One region of the Pantoea sp. SO10 genome, then DNA from elsewhere that is predicted to be linked to it. Evidence: predicted binding sites of a transcription regulator. Region 1 holds the regulator's gene; each other region holds the start of a gene.
The links. Region 1 encodes PurR, which represses purine synthesis genes. Its sites were predicted from a motif close to CANGCAAACGTTTGCNTG; they were not measured.
Positions count from the first base shown of each region.

Region 2: FCN45_RS01700 (NCS2 family permease) is a predicted target of PurR. The motif match lies at 3,553-3,570, and genes of this name have one in related genera.
Region 3: cvpA (colicin V production protein) is a predicted target of PurR. The motif match lies at 4,251-4,268, and genes of this name have one in related genera.

Region 1 is NZ_CP040095.1:1,874,279-1,880,059, forward strand. Features, by position in the region: gene punC (purine nucleoside transporter PunC) at 1-1,146, opposite strand, end outside; gene punR (DNA-binding transcriptional activator PunR) at 1,257-2,168, shown strand; gene purR (HTH-type transcriptional repressor PurR) at 2,165-3,190, opposite strand; gene FCN45_RS08755 (YnhF family membrane protein) at 3,465-3,554, shown strand; gene FCN45_RS08760 (C40 family peptidase) at 3,611-4,405, opposite strand; gene FCN45_RS08765 (Grx4 family monothiol glutaredoxin) at 4,770-5,105, shown strand; gene rnt (ribonuclease T) at 5,141-5,781, opposite strand, start outside.
Region 2 is NZ_CP040095.1:373,742-379,522, forward strand. Features, by position in the region: gene FCN45_RS01670 (polysaccharide biosynthesis C-terminal domain-containing protein) at 1-132, shown strand, start outside; gene FCN45_RS01675 (ATP-grasp fold amidoligase family protein) at 141-1,091, shown strand; gene FCN45_RS01680 (YjcB family protein) at 1,147-1,428, opposite strand; gene soxS (superoxide response transcriptional regulator SoxS) at 1,682-2,113, opposite strand; gene soxR (redox-sensitive transcriptional activator SoxR) at 2,212-2,688, shown strand; gene FCN45_RS01695 (glutathione S-transferase family protein) at 2,732-3,397, shown strand; gene FCN45_RS01700 (NCS2 family permease) at 3,657-5,006, shown strand; gene FCN45_RS01705 (Na+/H+ antiporter) at 5,146-5,781, shown strand, end outside.
Region 3 is NZ_CP040095.1:2,891,237-2,897,017, forward strand. Features, by position in the region: gene FCN45_RS13330 (histidine ABC transporter permease HisQ) at 1-207, opposite strand, end outside; gene argT (lysine/arginine/ornithine ABC transporter substrate-binding protein ArgT) at 402-1,184, opposite strand; gene FCN45_RS13340 (UbiX family flavin prenyltransferase) at 1,463-2,032, opposite strand; gene purF (amidophosphoribosyltransferase) at 2,149-3,666, opposite strand; gene cvpA (colicin V production protein) at 3,703-4,188, opposite strand; gene dedD (cell division protein DedD) at 4,439-5,188, opposite strand; gene folC (bifunctional tetrahydrofolate synthase/dihydrofolate synthase) at 5,178-5,781, opposite strand, start outside.

The DNA.
Region 1 (5,781 bases):
CGATCGCTGGCAGACAAAGCCCGCCCACGCCAGTACCACGGTGACCACCATCACTAATGTGGTGTTGAACAGCGCCTGGTCAAGGCCGGCGGAGACCAGCAGGCTGGCGACAAAGCACAATCCTAACTGGAATAAATTCTGTAATCCTGCCGCTTTACCGGTGGCGTGCGGGAAGGGCGCTAATGCGCTGGCCACCACAATCGGATAGATCGCGCCATTGGCCAGCGCCATGCCGCAGAAGGGCATCAGCAGCACAAACAGCGGCGCTGAAGGCATCAGGGCGATGACAAACAGACTTAGGATGCTCAGACTATACAGCACCAGCAACCACGGCAGCAGTTGCGCGCCCTGATAACGATTTAACAGCGCGCGGCAGCCAAAGCCGCCAATCAGAAACGCAATGGTCTGCGGAATATAGCTCAGGCCAATATCGCCCGGCGTCAGGCCAGCTGCGGCGAGAATGAAAGGTGAGCCCGTCAGCCACGCGAAAAAGCTCGCCGAACATGCCGAATAGATTAAGACGTTACCGCTGTAGACGCGGGTGCCTAGCAAAGTCAACCAGCCGGGTTGTTTGCCTGAGGCGACTTTCTCGCGCTTAGGTGAGGTTAACTGCAGCGTACCGATCAGCAACACCACGGCAACCAGCGTCAGCGTGATAAAGATGCTGCGCCAGTGGAAGTGGCCGATCAGCCAGGCGCCGAGCAGCGGTGCCAGCGCCGGAGACAGCGCAACCAGCGGCATAATCGTTGCAAACACTTTATTAGCTTTTGCTTTTGGATAGTGATCCACCACCAGCGCCTGCCAGCTTACGGCAGCCGCACACACGCCAATCGCCTGCACAAAACGCAGCGCCAGCATCAGGCGGACATCGGTCACCCACAGCATTCCCAGACAACCGAGGGCGAAGATGGCCAGGCCCGCCAGCAAAATCGGCTTACGTCCATAACGATCTGATAGCGGTCCCCAAAATACCTGGGCACAGGCAAAACCGCCGAGAAACAGACTCAGGCTGGCGCTGATGGTGCCGGGTGCGCTAGCAAAATCACGCTGCATATCGCCAAAGGCGGGTAAATACATATCCGTGGCAAGAAAGCCGAGCATGCTGAGCACGGCGAGATAAGGCATAAATGCTTTAGACGACAACATGTTGATTCTCTTTTGGGCAGGGTAAACGCCGGGGAGTGTAAAAGGATGCAGCGCGCTTTGTGAAACGCTAATATTTGCATGATGCTGTTAAAATTTTTGAAGGCAAAATTATGTGGTCAGAATATGCGCTTGAAGTGGTGGATGCAGTAGCGCGCACCGGCAGTTTTAGCGCGGCAGCGCAGGAGCTGCATCGCGTGCCCTCTGCCGTCAGTTACACTGTGCGCCAGCTGGAAAACTGGCTGGCGGTGCCGCTGTTTGAGCGCCAGCATCGGGAAGTGGTGATGACAGCGGCGGGCGAGCATTTTGTGCGGGAAGGCCGTTCTGTTATCAAAAAAATGCTGGCAACTCGCCGACAGTGTCAGCAACTGGCAAATGGCTGGCGCGGCGAGTTGAGCATCGCGGTCGACTGCATTGTAAAACCGCAGCGTACGCGACAGTTAGTGAAAGACTTCTACCGCCATTTTCCCGACATGGAGCTGATTATCAGCTACGAAGTGTTCAACGGCGTGTGGGATGCGTTGGCTGATGGTCGGGTGGATGTGGCGATTGGCGCAACTCAGGCCATCCCGGTGGGCGGACGTTTTGCCTTTCAGGATATGGGCGCGCTGAACTGGCGTTGTGTGGTGAGTCCCGATCATCCGCTGGTTAACAGCAAGGAGCTGGATGATGAAACCTTGCGGGCGTGGCCATCGCTGGTGCTGGAAGATACCTCGCGTGCGTTGCCGCGCCGTATGACATGGACGCTGGATAATCAGCGGCGGTTGGTGGTGCCAGAGTGGGAAACCGGGATGGATTGTTTGCTGGCAGGATTATGCGTCGGCATGGTGCCTGGCCATTTGGCGCGTCCACTGCTGGACAGCCAAAAACTGGTCGAGCTGGCGCTACCGCAGGCGTTTCCGGACAGTCCGTGCTGCGTCAGCTGGTCAGAACAGCGCGCGTCACCGGCGCTGGCGTGGTTACTGGCTTATCTCGGGGATGCGGAAACGCTGAACCACGAATGGCTCAGCGAAGTGTCGGCTTAGCGGCGGTAGTCGCGGAACGGACCGTACGCCACCGAACGGCGTTCAATCAGCGTTGGCTGGACTTCGATAGTTTGCGGATCTTCGCGCTTGCTGGTGATGCGATCCAGCAGCATTTCCAGCGCTTTTTCACCCAGTTCAGCTTTCGGCTGGTGCACGGTGGTGAGCGCTGGTGTGAAATAGCGCGCGTTGCGCACGTTATCGTAGCCAATCACCGAGATATCCTGCGGTACGCGCAAACCCATCTCATCAGCAGCGCAAATCGCGCCCATCGCCATGATATCGCCACCGCAGAACACCGCGGTTGGACGCTGTTTCTGATTTAAGATCTGTTGCATCGCCTGATAGCCCGATTCAGGCTCAAAGTCGCCCTGAACCACCCACTCCGGACGCACTGTAATGCCCGCTTCGTTCATTGCCTGCAGGAAGCCAGCATGACGTCCACCGCCGGTGTTGCGCTCCATTTGGCCAGGAATGGCACCGATATCGCGATGGCCACGTTCAATCAGATAACGCCCGGCGAGATAGCCGCCCTGAAATGCATTGTCCTGCACGGTATCGGTGAAATCACCGCGTGACGCGCCCCAATCCATCACCACCATGGGGATATTGCGGTTCTCTTCCAGCATCTGCAGCAAATCGTCTGGATATTCCGAACACATCACCAGCAGACCATCGACGCGCTTTTGCGCCATCATTGACAGGTAAGCGCGCTGCTTTTGCAGATCGTTGTGCGCATTGCCGAGAATCAGCGTATAGCCGCGTTCGAAGCAGCGGTTCTCCACCGCTTCGATAATTTCAGCGAAGTAGGGCGCTTCGCTGGAGGTCGCCAGCAGACCCAAGGTTTTGGTGTGATTAACTTTAAGACTACGCGCCACGGCACTTGGCGAGTAGTGTAATTCTTTGATCGCTTCCCATACGGCGTTACGCGTCTCTTCCGCAACGAAACGCGTTTTGTTGATGACATGCGAAACCGTGGTGGTTGAGACCCCCGCGCGTTTTGCGACATCTTTAATTGTTGCCATGAAAATGGTGCTCCTGGGCTTATCGCAACTTACTGATAAGTATATTGTTAAACGTTTGCGTCTGCTAATGCTTTTACAGCCCAAAAAAGCGGGCAAAACGGCATGTTCAAGCAGGCAAAATCACTTCATCACGCTGTAAATACAGCCTGCGCAAAATCTGTTGCGCAACGAAAGGCGGCGATTCTAGCAAGCTGGCGCGGATAACACGAGATTTTTGCCTATTGCTATGCGAAAATCGTCTTAACCCTAATAATTGTGTGACTAAGGAGTTGTGATGAATACCGACCTGAAGCTGGCGCTAATGACCACTGTTGGCGCACTGTTGATGATTATCGCCTTCAGCTTTACCGCGATCATGCATTAACAAAAAAGCCGGAGCTGAGAACAGCATCCGGCTTTTTCATGTCTGTTGCGCAACAACTAGCGAATGGTTTTTGGCGTCATCATACGACGCGCGCCCACATAGTGTTTCTGCCAGTAATCCTCACCCAATGCGCTAATCTGAATATCTTTGCCGGTACGCGGCGACTGAATGAATTTGCCATTGCCAAGATAAACGCCCACATGGTCGGCGGTACCGCGATTGTTGATGCGGAAGAACACCAGATCGCCTTTCTCCAGCATTTCACGCTTAATCGGTGCCGCATCACGCAGGTGATACATCTCATTGGCGGTGCGTGGCAGTTTGAATTTCACCAGATCTTTATAGGCGTACCACACCAGGCCGCTGCAATCGAAACCGGTGTGTGGCGAAGCGCCGCCCCACTGATAAGGTTTGCCGAGTTGACCCATTAATTTGGTCATCGCCGTTTCACGCGCTTTTTGATAACGCTGACGGTGCGCTTTACTCATTTTGATGCCGGTCAGCGCTAACGCTTCATCATCGACGGCGATCTCGGGCGTTTTCTTCGCTAAACGTTGATGACCGTATTTCTTAGCAGAGAGTTTCAGTGGGGATTTTTTGCTGGTGGTTTTGTGCAGCGCGATGTCTGTTTTGCTCTGTTTTTTGAGTTTGAATTTTTGAACAGCGGTCAGACGCGATTTTTTGGTGGTGGTGGTTTTTACCGGACGTCGTTTGCGGCGCTCGTCTTCACGTGCGCTCTTTTTCTCTGCTTTAAGCGAACTGGCGTTAACGGGCGCATGCGGAGATGCAGCGGCCACATTAAAGAACAGTTGGGCAAAAGCCAGTATGAAAAGCGTAATTAGTAGACGCATAATCCGGTTACAGGTTAAGCAGGCTGAATCAAAGCAGACTGCGTAAAAGTGAGAGAAATCTGATCAAGTGACCAGCGCCGAGGCAATTCTAATCCACTTTTTTTACAAAAGGTAAGGCCTTTTTCTATTAATATGTTACCAGATTGATTCTGTAGCAAAAATGAGCGATTTCAGCTGGTTAACACAGCGAAATTATTGCTAATTATTAATTTATTAATGCCAATTAATGATATGAAAATGTTATTTGTCATGCGTTAACTTAACAAACATGGCGATTAGCCAGTGCAAAGGCAAAATCCCGTTTTCAGTCCGGGAGCGAAATCGCTACAATAAACAAACACGAAGTAGAAGATTAAGGAAGGCAATAATGAGTACTGTTGAAAAAATTCAGCGTCAGATCGCAGAAAACCCGATTCTGCTGTACATGAAAGGTTCGCCGAAGCTGCCAAGCTGCGGTTTCTCGGCGCAAGCCGTGCAGGCGCTTTCTGCGTGTGGCGAGCGTTTCGCTTACGTGGACATTCTGCAGAACCCGGATATTCGCGCTGAAATGCCAAAATACGCTAACTGGCCAACCTTCCCGCAGCTGTGGGTCGACGGTGAACTGGTCGGCGGCTGCGACATCATCGTTGAGATGTTCCAGCGCGGTGAACTTCAGCCACTGCTGAAAGAGACCGCTGAGAAGTATAAAGAAGCGGAATAATGCAGAAGGCCGACACATGTCGGCCTTTTCTTTAGTTACCCGGCAGACGCCTCGTCTGCGGATTTTTCACTGAAAGCCAGCGGCCAGCCGCCCAGGCGTTTCCAGCGGTTCACCAACTCACAGAACAGCGTCGCGGTTTGCTCGGTGTCATACAGTGCCGAATGCGCCTGCGTGCTATCAAACTCCATTCCCGCCGCTTTACAGGCTTTCGCCAACACGGTTTGCCCCAGCACTAAACCGCTCAGTGCCGCGGTATCAAAAGTGGCAAACGGGTGAAACGGATTGCGCTTCAGGCTGGTGCGCTCGGCGGCCGCCATCACGAAGTTGAGATCGAAAGTGGCATTGTGCGCCACGATAATGGCACGATTGCAGCCGCTATCTTTGGTGCCTTTGCGCACCATTTTAAAAATCGCATGCAGGGCTTCATATTCGCTTACCGCACCGCGCAGCGGATTGGTGGGATCGATGCCGGTAAACGCCAGCGCCGCAGGATTCAGAATGGCGCCTTCAAACGGTTCCACATGGAAGTGCAGCGTTTCATCACGGTGCAACCAGCCGTCTTCATCCATTTTCAGCGTGGTGGCTGCAATTTCCAGCAGTGCATCGGTTTGTGCATTGAAACCCGCGGTTTCAACGTCGATCACAACAGGATAAAAACCGCGGAAGCGTTGGTGGA
Region 2 (5,781 bases), 1.5 Mb from region 1:
GGCATCATGGGTGCCGCATGGAGCGTTTTCATCTCAGAATTGCTGTCTCTTACCGTAATGAATTACTTCTTCAAAAACGGCGTCATCCAAAAAATCCAGGTTTCCTCACTCAACTACAAAACCTACAAATGAGGTCAGATATGCTCAAGTTGAAAGATGAACTCAGAAGAAGCGTTCAGTACTTCATCAAGAAGATGCCCTGGGCATACCAGGATCGTATCTACTATTTTCACAAGTTCCGCAAATTGCCTAATCTGCGCGAGCCGAAAGTGTTTAACGAGAAGGTGCTGTATCGCAAATTCATCCATGGCGATTATCAGATTTATGGTCGTCTGTCGGACAAATATTCGGTGCGTGAATATATCGCCGATAAAGTGGGCAGCGAATACCTGATCCCGCTGGTTTACGAGACCAGCGATCCCAGCTCATTGCACACGCTGCCGAGCTGGAAAAATACCGTTATCAAGCCGAATCACGCCTCCAACATGGTGGAGATCCTGCTGGAAGAGCCGGATGCGTTGAAGAAGCAGCAGATTATCAACGATTGCCATCGCTGGCTGAAGACCGATTTCGCCAATGAAGCGCGCGAGATTCACTATCGCTACATCAAGCCACGCATTCTGGTGGAGCAGTACATTGGCGATGGTAAATCGGCACCGATTGACTACAAGTTCCATATGTTCAACAAGCGCGACGGCAGCTTTGAGTATGTGCTGCAGGTGATCTACAACCGCTGCAATCCGCTGTTGTCGATGAACTTCTACGTCAACAACCTCAACGAGGCGTATCACAAAATTCGTGATACCGGCCTGGATGTGACGCCGCAAATGGCCTCGTTGCAGCACGCGTTGGCGTTGAGTAAAAAGCTGGCGAGCGATTTCGATTATGTGCGCGTGGATTGGTACATCGATAACGAGCAGATCTACTTCGGCGAATTAACCTTCACGCCGGGCGCGGGTTTGGTGACCGGTCTGGATCGCGGGCTAAACCAAATGATGGGTGATATGTGGATTCAGGATCGTCGCGGTGCGAAGATACCGGGCATCACGGTGGCGGAAGTGACCATTCCGGCCGTATTGAAGAAAATTTAGAATCACACAGCAAAATAAAAAACCCCGCTTCGGCGGGGTTTTTTATTGGCGGCGATTAAGGCATTGGCCAATCGGTTGGCGTCTGGCTCATCACTTCAATAAAAGCGTTTTTGGAGATTTCCATAAAGTTATGCAGATTCTCCATGCTCAGCGTGATACCGAGCAGGCCGGTCACAAACCAGCAGGACATGCCAACGCCGATGCCACCGCACAGCAGCGCCATCACGTGATGACTGTTCTGGCGCAGTCGAATTTTCATGGTGCTGGCGAAAAACATCATTACCGCACTCAGGAGTTCCCAGCGCATTACAATCAAACTGGTGGTTAGGGTGGCCATCTGCAAAAACCTCTTAGAATCAGTGATATCCCCGACATTCAATCGACATCACTGGCGGCTAAGAAGGAAGGTCAGGGAAGTCCTTCTGGCCGTCTAACTGAAGACAGAAAAGTGTGACTTGGCTCACATTATATCACTCGATTTTAAATTTTGAACAAAATTTATACCGGGTCAGGTAGAAAGATTTTTATCGAACTGAGGAAAAAACAGGCAGGAAGAGCGAGGTGCGCCCGCAAGGGGCGCGCAGAAAGGGTTAGCTAACCGGGCAGCACTCGCCGGTGGTACGCTGGGCAAAACTGGTCATGTTGTTGTCTGCACAGTCAAAACTGAGCAAACGCGGACGGTGAATCATCGCCTGGCGACGCATGGTATGACGATAAGCGGTTGGCGTTTGCGAGAACTGACGGCGGAACACGCGCGAGAACGTCTGCTGCGAGTCATAACCGTATTGCATCGCGATATCGAACACCGGACGCTGGGTTTGACGCAGCGCTTCAGCGGCCAGCGTCAGACGACGTTCGCGAATATAGCCACCCAGCGTTTGTTTCGTGACGGCGCGGAACATACGCTGCAGATGCCATTTTGAGTAACCTGATTTTGCCGCGACTTCATCAATTGACAGCGCTTTATCCAGATTCTGATCGATCCAGTTGGACAGCGAATGAATGATTTCCTGTTGCATCATAGCCTCATCCTTCTGATGTTTTTTGCCTGGTAAGAAATTCGAAGTTTTGCTGGGGTGCGAGTATAATTCCTCAAGTTAACTTGAGGTAAAGGCCCTAAATGAAAAAAGAACGCAATTACCCGAAGCCGGTTTTGACGCCGGGTGAAGTGGCGAAGCGCAGCGGCGTGGCGGTGTCTGCGCTGCACTTCTATGAGACCAAAGGATTGATCTGTAGCTCGCGCAACGGCGGCAACCAACGTCGCTACAGCCGTGACGTGCTGCGTCGCGTTGCCATCATCAAAATTGCACAACGCATTGGCATTCCGCTGGCGACGGTGAGCGACAGCCTGACGCATGTGCCGGCTAATAAACGGATGTCGACACAAGAGTGGGACGCGCTGACGCAGCACTGGCGCGAGGAGCTGGATAAACGCATCGAAACCCTCACGCGCTTGCGTAACGATCTTGATGGCTGCATTGGCTGCGGCTGTTTATCGATGCGCGATTGCCCGCTGCGCAATCCCGGTGACCGGTTGGGCGAGCAAGGTTCGGGCGCGGTGTTACTCGATCCGGAACAGGACGAGCAAAAACGCTGATCGACTATACTTGGCGGAACACTTTTACCGGCAAGGAAACCGTATGATCACCGTTCACCATCTGGAAAACTCCCGTTCGCATCGCGTGTTATGGCTACTGGAAGAGCTCGCGGTGCCTTACCAAATCAAACGCTATCAGCGTGAAAACAGCCTGCTGGCACCCGATTCCCTAAAGAAAGTGCATCCGCTGGGCAAATCTCCGGTGATCACCGACGGCAATCGCGTGATTGCCGAATCAGGCGCAATTCTCGAATACCTGCAACTGAAGTACGACAGCGAACATCAGCTGACGTTGAGTCATGAAGATGAGCAGATTCAGGCGCGCTACTGGCTGCACTATGCCGAAGGTTCGCTGATGCCATTACTGGTAATGAAACTGGTGTTTGCGCAGTTTGGCAAAAAGCCGGTGCCGTGGCTGCTGCGCCCGGCCGGCATCGCCCTGAGCAAAGGGATTCAGAAAGCCTGGCTGAATAAACAGCTGGCTTTACATGGTCGGGTAATTGAAGAGCATCTCACGCAGCATGCGTTTTTTGCCGGTTCACGTTTTAGCATCGCCGATGTGCAGATGAGCTTCCCGCTGCTGGCGCTGCAACTGCGTGGTTCCCTACGTGATACGCCCGCCACCGCCCGCTGGCTGGAAACCATGCAGCAGCGCGCGGCTTGGCAACGGGCGATCCAGCAGGGCGGCGCGATTGAGTTAAGCCGCTGAGTTCAGCCAGGCCGCCATAATTGGCGGCCCTGCGGGGTGAGTTGCCTGGATTTATCCTGCAATACCCGTGATTAAGAGTTGAAAACCCCAGGGCAAACGCCAGATAATCGTTTGCCTTTTTTCCGCGTCCCCCTTTACGGCCTGGAATACGCGGCGACGTAAACGTTTGCCTGGATTTTCATCATGAAAAACCGCCATCAGGGAACGGCAAACGTGCGCCGCGCGGCGACTCACATCACAAAAAAATTGAGGAAGAATTATGTCTGGCGAATCGCGCCCGGCCAGTGGAAAACTGGACGCCTGGTTCAATATCTCTGCACGCGGCAGCAGCGTGCGTCAGGAAGTATTGGCGGGTCTGACAACGTTTCTGGCGATGGTGTACTCCGTCATCGTGGTGCCCGGCATGCTGGGCAAAGCGGGCTTCTCGCCAACGGCGGTGTTCGTTGCTACCTGTCTGGTCGCCAGTTTTGGATCGATCATCATGGGTTTGTGGGCCAATCTGCCGATGGCGATTGGTTGCGCCATCTCGCTGACCGCCTTCACCGCGTTCAGCCTGGTGCTCGGCCAGCACATTAGCGTGCCGGTGGCGCTTGGTGCGGTGTTCCTGATGGGCTTGCTGTTCACGCTGATTTCGGTCACCGGCATCCGCGCATGGATACTGCGCAACTTGCCAATGGGCGTAGCGCACGGCACCGGCGTAGGTATCGGCTTGTTCCTGCTGCTGATCGCCGCTGACGGCATTGGTTTAGTGGTGAAAAATCCGGCTCCGGGCTTGCCGGTGGCGTTGGGTCAATTCGCTTCGTTCCCGGTGATCATGTCGCTGGTGGGACTGGCGGCGATTTTTGGTCTGGAAAAACGCCGCGTGCCGGGCGGCATTCTGCTGACCATCATCGCCATCTCGATTCTCGGCCTGATTTTCGATCCGGCGGTGACCTATCAAGGTCTGTTTGCCATGCCGAGCCTGAAGGATGCTAACGGGCAATCAGCGATGTTTAGCCTCGATATCATGGGCGCGCTGCAACCGGTGGTGTTGCCAAGCGTGCTGGCGCTGGTGATGACCGCGGTCTTTGATGCCACCGGTACCATCCGCGCGGTCGCGGGGCAGGCGAATCTGCTGGATAAAGAGGGGCAGATTATCAACGGCGGTCGTGCGTTAACCACCGATTCCGTCAGCAGCCTGTTTGCCGGCTTGGTCGGCGCTTCGCCAGCTGCGGTCTATATCGAATCGGCGGCGGGCACGGCGGCGGGTGGTAAAACCGGTCTGACGGCGATTGTGGTGGGTTTGCTGTTCCTGGTGATCCTGTTTATGTCGCCGCTGGCCTATCTGGTTCCGGCTTACGCGACCGCGCCGGCGCTGATGTACGTTGGCTTACTGATGCTGAGTAACGTGGCAAAAATCGACTTCAACGATTTCGTTGATGCGATGTCCGGCTTGCTGACCGCCGTGTTCATCGTGCTGACCTGCAACATCGTCACCGGCATCATGCTCGGCTTCGCTTCACTGGTGATTGGACGCCTGTTTGCCGGTGAGTGGCGCAAGCTGAACGTGGGCACCGTGGTGATTGCTGTCGCGCTGGTCGCGTTCTATGCCGGTGGCTGGGCCATCTGACCTGAAAGTTGAATAATTCCAGGATTATTCGCTTTCTGCATCACGCCGCACATCGGGTTGCTCCGCTGTGCGGCGTTTTGTTTTACACTTTCCCACGCAACAACATCGCTTTAATGAAATTGATTCGCCTAAGGAAAGCATGGAAATCTTCTTTACTATTCTCATCATGACGCTGGTGGTTTCACTCTCCAGCGTGGCGGCACGTATTCTGCCGTTTCAAATTCCCCTGCCGCTGGTGCAAATTGCCGCCGGTGCTCTGCTCGCATTTCCCGTCTTCGGCCTGCATGTCGATTTTGATCCGGAACTTTTCCTCGTGCTGTTCATTCCGCCGCTGCTGTTTGCGGATGGCTGGAAAACGCCGATAAACGAGTTCCTGCATCACGGTCGCGAAATCATGGGGCTGGCGCTGGTTCTGGTGCTGATCACGGTGGTCGGGATTGGCTACCTGATCTACTGGCTGGTGCCAGGGATTCCGCTGATTCCCGCCTTCGCGCTGGCGGCGGTGCTTTCGCCAACTGATGCCGTGGCGCTGTCCGGCATTGTCGGTGAAGGACGCATCCCGAAAAAAATTATGTCGATTGTGCAGGGCGAAGCCCTGATGAACGACGCGTCGGGCCTGGTATCGCTGAAGTTTGCCGTCGCGGTGGCGATGGGCACCATGGTGTTTACGTGGGGCGGCGCCAGCGTTGAGTTTCTCAAAGTGGCGGTCGGCGGTTTGGTCGCTGGTGTGGCGATATGCTGGCTGTATGGCCGCTCGCTGCGTCTGCTGAGCCGC
Region 3 (5,781 bases), 1.0 Mb from region 1:
GAAGATCAGCAGCATCAACACCAAATCGGGCACACCACGGATTAAGGTGGTGTAGCCTTCAAACAGCATCGCCAGCGGGCGACTGCGGGAAAGTTTGGCGCCAGCGCCAATCAAGCCGAGCACCACCGCCAGCAACACGGAACTGAGCGCCAGCTCCAGCGTCACAAGGGTGCCCTTGAGGATTACTTCGGAATAGCCATACAACATGGGTTCAATCCTGTCGTGAGGGTAAGTTACAAACGCTGCCCAACTGACGGACAGTCCTAACCGGGGAATTTGAATCGCAGGATGGATGGCGGCAAGCGTATGAAGCCGGGCAGTTTACATAGGTAAGCGCCCGGAGTGTATACTTATGTGCAACCTTCCTGCCTTTCACAGACCAGGATTAGGAAACAGGATAATTAATCGCCGTACACGTTGAAATCAAAGTACTTCTTAGCAATCTTGTCGTAAGTGCCGTCTTTACGCATCTCAACAAAAGCTTTATCGATCGCGGCCTTCAGATCGGCATCATCTTTACGCAAGCCCATACCGGTACCGACGCCAAAGATCTTGTCGTCTTTCACTGCCGGGCCGGCAAACGCATATTTAGCGCCAACAGGCTGCTTCAGGAAACCTTCGCTCGCCTGCACTTCGTCCTGGAACGCAGCATCAATACGACCGGCATTCAGATCCTGATACACCAGATCCTGGTTAGCGTAAGGCGTAACGGTGACACCTTTTGGCTGCCAGTACTCTTTTGCATAGGTTTCCTGGGTGGTGCCCTGCAGCAGACCGATGTTTTTCCCTTTCAGGGATTCAATGGTCGGTTGCAGCGTAGAACCTTTCGGTGCCACTAAGCGCGCGTTTGCCGCGTACAGTTTTTCAGAGAAGTTGATCTCTTCCTGACGCTTTTCGGTAATTGACAGAGAAGAGATGATGGCGTCGATCTTCTTCGCTTTCAGCGACGGGATCAGCGCATCGAAATCACTTTCCACATAAGTACATTTAGTCTTGATACGTTTACAAATTTCGTTCGCCAGATCGATATCAAAGCCCACCAGCTGACCTTGCGCGTTCTTGGATTCGAATGGCGGATAAGTCGGGTCAGTTCCGATGCGCAGCGACTGCGGCACAGCGGCGAAGACGCTCGCGCTACTTACCATTGTCAGCATCAGAGAAAGAGCCAGAACTCGCTTTTTCATAGGTAACCCTCAAGTGAAGTGCTTATTGTTATGTGGTGCGTGATGTGTTGGTTTGCGCTGTAAGCTGTGCACGTTTCATGCCAGTTGTGCGAATTGGCTAAACGCTGCGCAAGCGCGCTAAATACTGCGCCGGTTAGCGGCGCAAGCACTTAGTTTGTGAGGGAAATATAACAGCGGTGTGAGGAAGAAAAAGCGACATTGTTAACTTTTGGTGCACAAGATGCACGAAGAGTGATCGCACACGCGAATTTGCACACGAGCAGTGCATTAATGCACCATTATGCGCCACTCCAGCGAGTGAAAAGATCTTCTGGCAGCTCAATATCGAACTGATCGAGCACACGATTCACCGTTTGATCGACTAAATCGCCGATCGATTGCGGACGATGATAGAACGCTGGCACCGGTGGCATGATCAGCGCGCCCAGCTCTGCGGCGGTGGTCATCATGCGCAGATGTCCCAAATGCAGCGGCGTTTCACGTACACACAGCACCAGCTTACGCTGCTCTTTTAGCACCACATCGGCGGCGCGGGTCAGCAAGCTATCGCTGTAGCTGTGCACGATCCCTGACAGCGTTTTCATCGAGCACGGCGCGATCGCCATGCCGAGAGTTTTGTAGGATCCGGATGAGATGCTGGCGGCGATGTCGCGCACGTCATGCACCACATCGGCCATCGCCTGCACCTCGCGCAGGCTGAAATCGGTCTCCAGCGCCAGCGTTTGCCGCGCGGCGGGGCTGATCACCAAATGGGTTTCCACCTCCGCCAGCGGTTGCAGCACTTGCAACATGCGTACGCCGTAGATCGCGCCGCTGGCGCCGGAAATACCAATGATCAGTCGTTTCATAATTCAGCCTTGCAGGTTCAGATTGCGGCAATGATAGCGGCTCACTGAACAAAAATACAAAAACAAACAGGGCGGGATTGCGCCCGCCCTGCTTTTACTCTGCCATAACCTCTGGCTTAGCCTTCGTTGTGCAGCTCCAGACCTTCCACTTCTGTCTGACGCGCGATGGCTTTGGAATCGTCATTACGCAGCGACTGCAGATACTCAAGGTACTGTTGATCGACATCTTTGGTGACGTAGATGCCGTTGAATACCGAGCACTCAAAGTTGGCGATATCCGGGTTCTCTTCACGCACCGCTTCAATCAGGTCGTTGAGATCCTGGAAAATCAACGCATCCGCTTTAATCAGCTGGCAGATCTCATTCACTTCACGGCCATGCGCAATCAGTTCGGTAGCGCTCGGCATATCAATGCCATAGACGTTCGGGAAACGGATTTCCGGTGCCGCCGAGGCGAGATAGACTTTTTTCGCGCCCGCTTCACGTGCCATCTCAATGATCTGCTCGGATGTGGTGCCGCGTACGATGGAGTCATCCACCAGCAACACATTCTTATCACGGAACTCAGCACGGTTGGCGTTCAGCTTGCGGCGAACGGCGCTGCGGCGCTGCTGCTGGCCGGGCATGATAAAGGTACGGCCAACGTAGCGGTTCTTCACGAAGCCCTGACGATATGGCTTGTCGAGGATACGTGCGATTTCCAGCGCGATATCGGTTGAGGTTTCCGGAATCGGAATCACCACATCGATATCCAGATCTTCCCACTCGCGGGCAATTTTGTTACCCAACTTGGTGCCCATACGCACGCGTGCGCTGTACACCGAGATTTTGTCGAGGAACGAGTCCGGGCGCGCAAAGTAGACGTATTCAAACAGGCACGGATTGGTTTTCGGGTTCTCAGCGCATTGACGCGTAGAGAGCTGGCCCTGCTCGGTGATGTACACGGCTTCGCCAGGCGCTACGTCACGAATGAACTCGAAGCCCAGCGTATCCAGCGCGACGCTCTCTGACGCCACCATGTATTCGGTGCGGCCATCGGCGATAACGCGCTTGCCCAGCACCAGCGGACGAATACCGTTGGGATCGCGGAAGGCGACCATCCCGTGTCCGATAATCATTGAAACCACTGCGTAAGCGCCGCGCACCTGCTGATGCACAGCCGCCACCGCAGCAAAAATGTTGTCAGCTTCCAGCGGATAGTGCTGAAAACGGTCCAGCTCCTGCGCGAAGATATTCAGCAGGATTTCGGAATCTGAGGTGGTATTAACGTGACGGCGACCCGTTTCGAACAGCTGTTTACGCAGTTCGTGGGCGTTGGTCAGGTTGCCGTTATGCGCCAACGTGATGCCGTAAGGAGAGTTCACGTAGAAAGGTTGCGCTTCAGAGGCGCTGGAGCTGCCTGCCGTTGGGTAGCGCACATGACCAATCCCGATGTTGCCCTGCAGACGCTGCATATGGCGCGCTTCGAACACATCGCTGACCAGGCCGTTGGCTTTACGCAAACGGAAGCAGTTAATAGCATCGATGGTACAAATGCCGGCGGCATCCTGCCCGCGGTGCTGAAGCACCGTTAACGCGTCATAGATTGACTGGTTTACTGGCATGAAACCGGTGATACCAACAATACCGCACATATTGTCATTTCCTCATTAGCCGCACTCCCGATGATGTCACCGGGGTAAAAAACTCGACGTGCTTTTCAGGTAATCGAAAAACCACCTGATGATGTAACTGAACTGGGGAATGAGTTGCGACTGTTGCCAGTCCGGGCTTTTAGAAAAGCCGGTGAATGTATCGAGAAAGAACAGCATAGCAGACACGATCAGCACACCGCGCAACGCCCCGAAACAGACACCCAACACCCTGTCGGTTCCCGACAAGCCGGTTTTTTCAACCAGCGAGCCGATCACATAGTTCACGATGGCACCCACAATCAGGGTGGCAACAAACAACACCGCGATAGCGATGCCGTTGCGAACCAGTTCGTCGTCAAAACCTGTAAACCAGACTGCAAGGTAGGCGTAGTAATGACTGGCGACAAAAAACGCGCATCCCCAGGTAACGAGAGATAAGGCTTCCCGGACAAACCCGCGAATCAGGCTGACCAGAGCCGAAAAACCAACTACCGCAATAATGACGTAATCAATCCAGATCATGAACTCTTCCAGCCCAGTGCTATCGCACCCCTGCATCCAGTTCGGGGCGCATTCTAACAGAAAAAGAAAACGTTTGCGTAGGGTTTTCCGGTTCTGTTTCCGCAAAAAGGGCGATGAAAAAAACTTTCCTCGCCCTGTGTATTATCAGTGATTTAATCCACTGATATTCAATGATTTTCCTGTCGCGCTTCGCTACAAAAATTTTGTAAAGCCGCGCCTTTTTCTGCTATTGGCGCGGCTTATCAGCGCGTTATCGCGCGCTATACGGTTTCACCACGCCACCGAGGCCGGAGATGCTTTGCAACTCACTCAGCGAGCCTTGCAGCTTGGCTTTATTGGCATCCGGACCGACGTAAATGCGGGTGATTTGTCCCTGCACCGGCGTAGACGGCACGGTAAAGGCGCGATAACCGGAAAGACGCAGCTGCGCCACAATCTCGCTCACTTTCGCCGCATTCTTCAGCGCACCGAGCTGCACCACGAATGCCTGACCAGCTGGCGCTGCGGGTTCACTCTGCTTCGGCGTTTCCACCGGTTTCGACTGCTCTACCGGTTTCGGCTGCTCGACGGGCTTCGGCTTAGCTTGCTCCACCGGTTTTGGCTTCGGCTGTTCAACCGGCTTCGGTTTCGGCTGCTCGACCGCTTTTGGCTTCGACTGTTCCACCGGTTTCGGCTGCACTTGCTGATGCACCGGCGGCGGCGTGACCACGCTGGGCTCGCTATTCTGCGTGGGCTGCGCGCTGCCATTAGTGGCGGTTTTACCACCGTTCTGATTCTGGGCCGCGCCCGCCCCTTCCGGCGGCTGCGCCGGCAAGGGTTGCGTCACCGGCGGCACCATTTCGCTATCCTGCTGATCGTCCGGTTTTGGCACCAGCGGAATGGCGGCGAACTCTTCTTTATAATGTTTCTTCTTACCGTCTAGCAGGCCGGGCAAGACGATGACACCAATCGCCACCAGAATGACCGTACCGACTAAGCGATTTTGGAACTTACTTGCCACTGCCGTTCTCCGCTGCCATCGATTCCATAACCTGCGCTACGGTGTGGAAAGAGCCACACACCAGAATCACATCTTCGGGACGCGCCTGCTGACGCGCCGCTTGCCAGGCTGCATCAACGTTGCTGTAAGCCACACCGCCGTCCAGATGAGCCAGCAGCTCATCGGCGGAGGCACCGCGCGGACCGTCGAGCGGCGCGCAGTACCAGCGATCAACCTGTGGTGCCAGCGCCGCCAGCGTGCCCGCGATATCTTTGTCGTGCAGCATGCCGACCACCGCATGCACTTCACCGCTGTGCGGCTCTTCAGCCAGACGCGAAGCCAGATAATAAGCGGCATGCGGATTGTGCGCCACATCGAGAATGACGCGCGGCGCTTCGCTGACGGTCTGGAAGCGCCCCGGCAAAATCGCCAGCGGCAGATGCTGACGAATAATCGCTTCGCTTACCGTTAAACCCGACGCACGCAGTGCGGTCAGCGCGGTGGCGGCATTGGGTAACGGCACCTGCGGCAGCGGTAAATCGCGCAGCTCGCCGTGCGCATCCTGCAACGTCCAGCTGGTACCCGTTTGCTGCCACTGCCAGTCGCGATTGCGC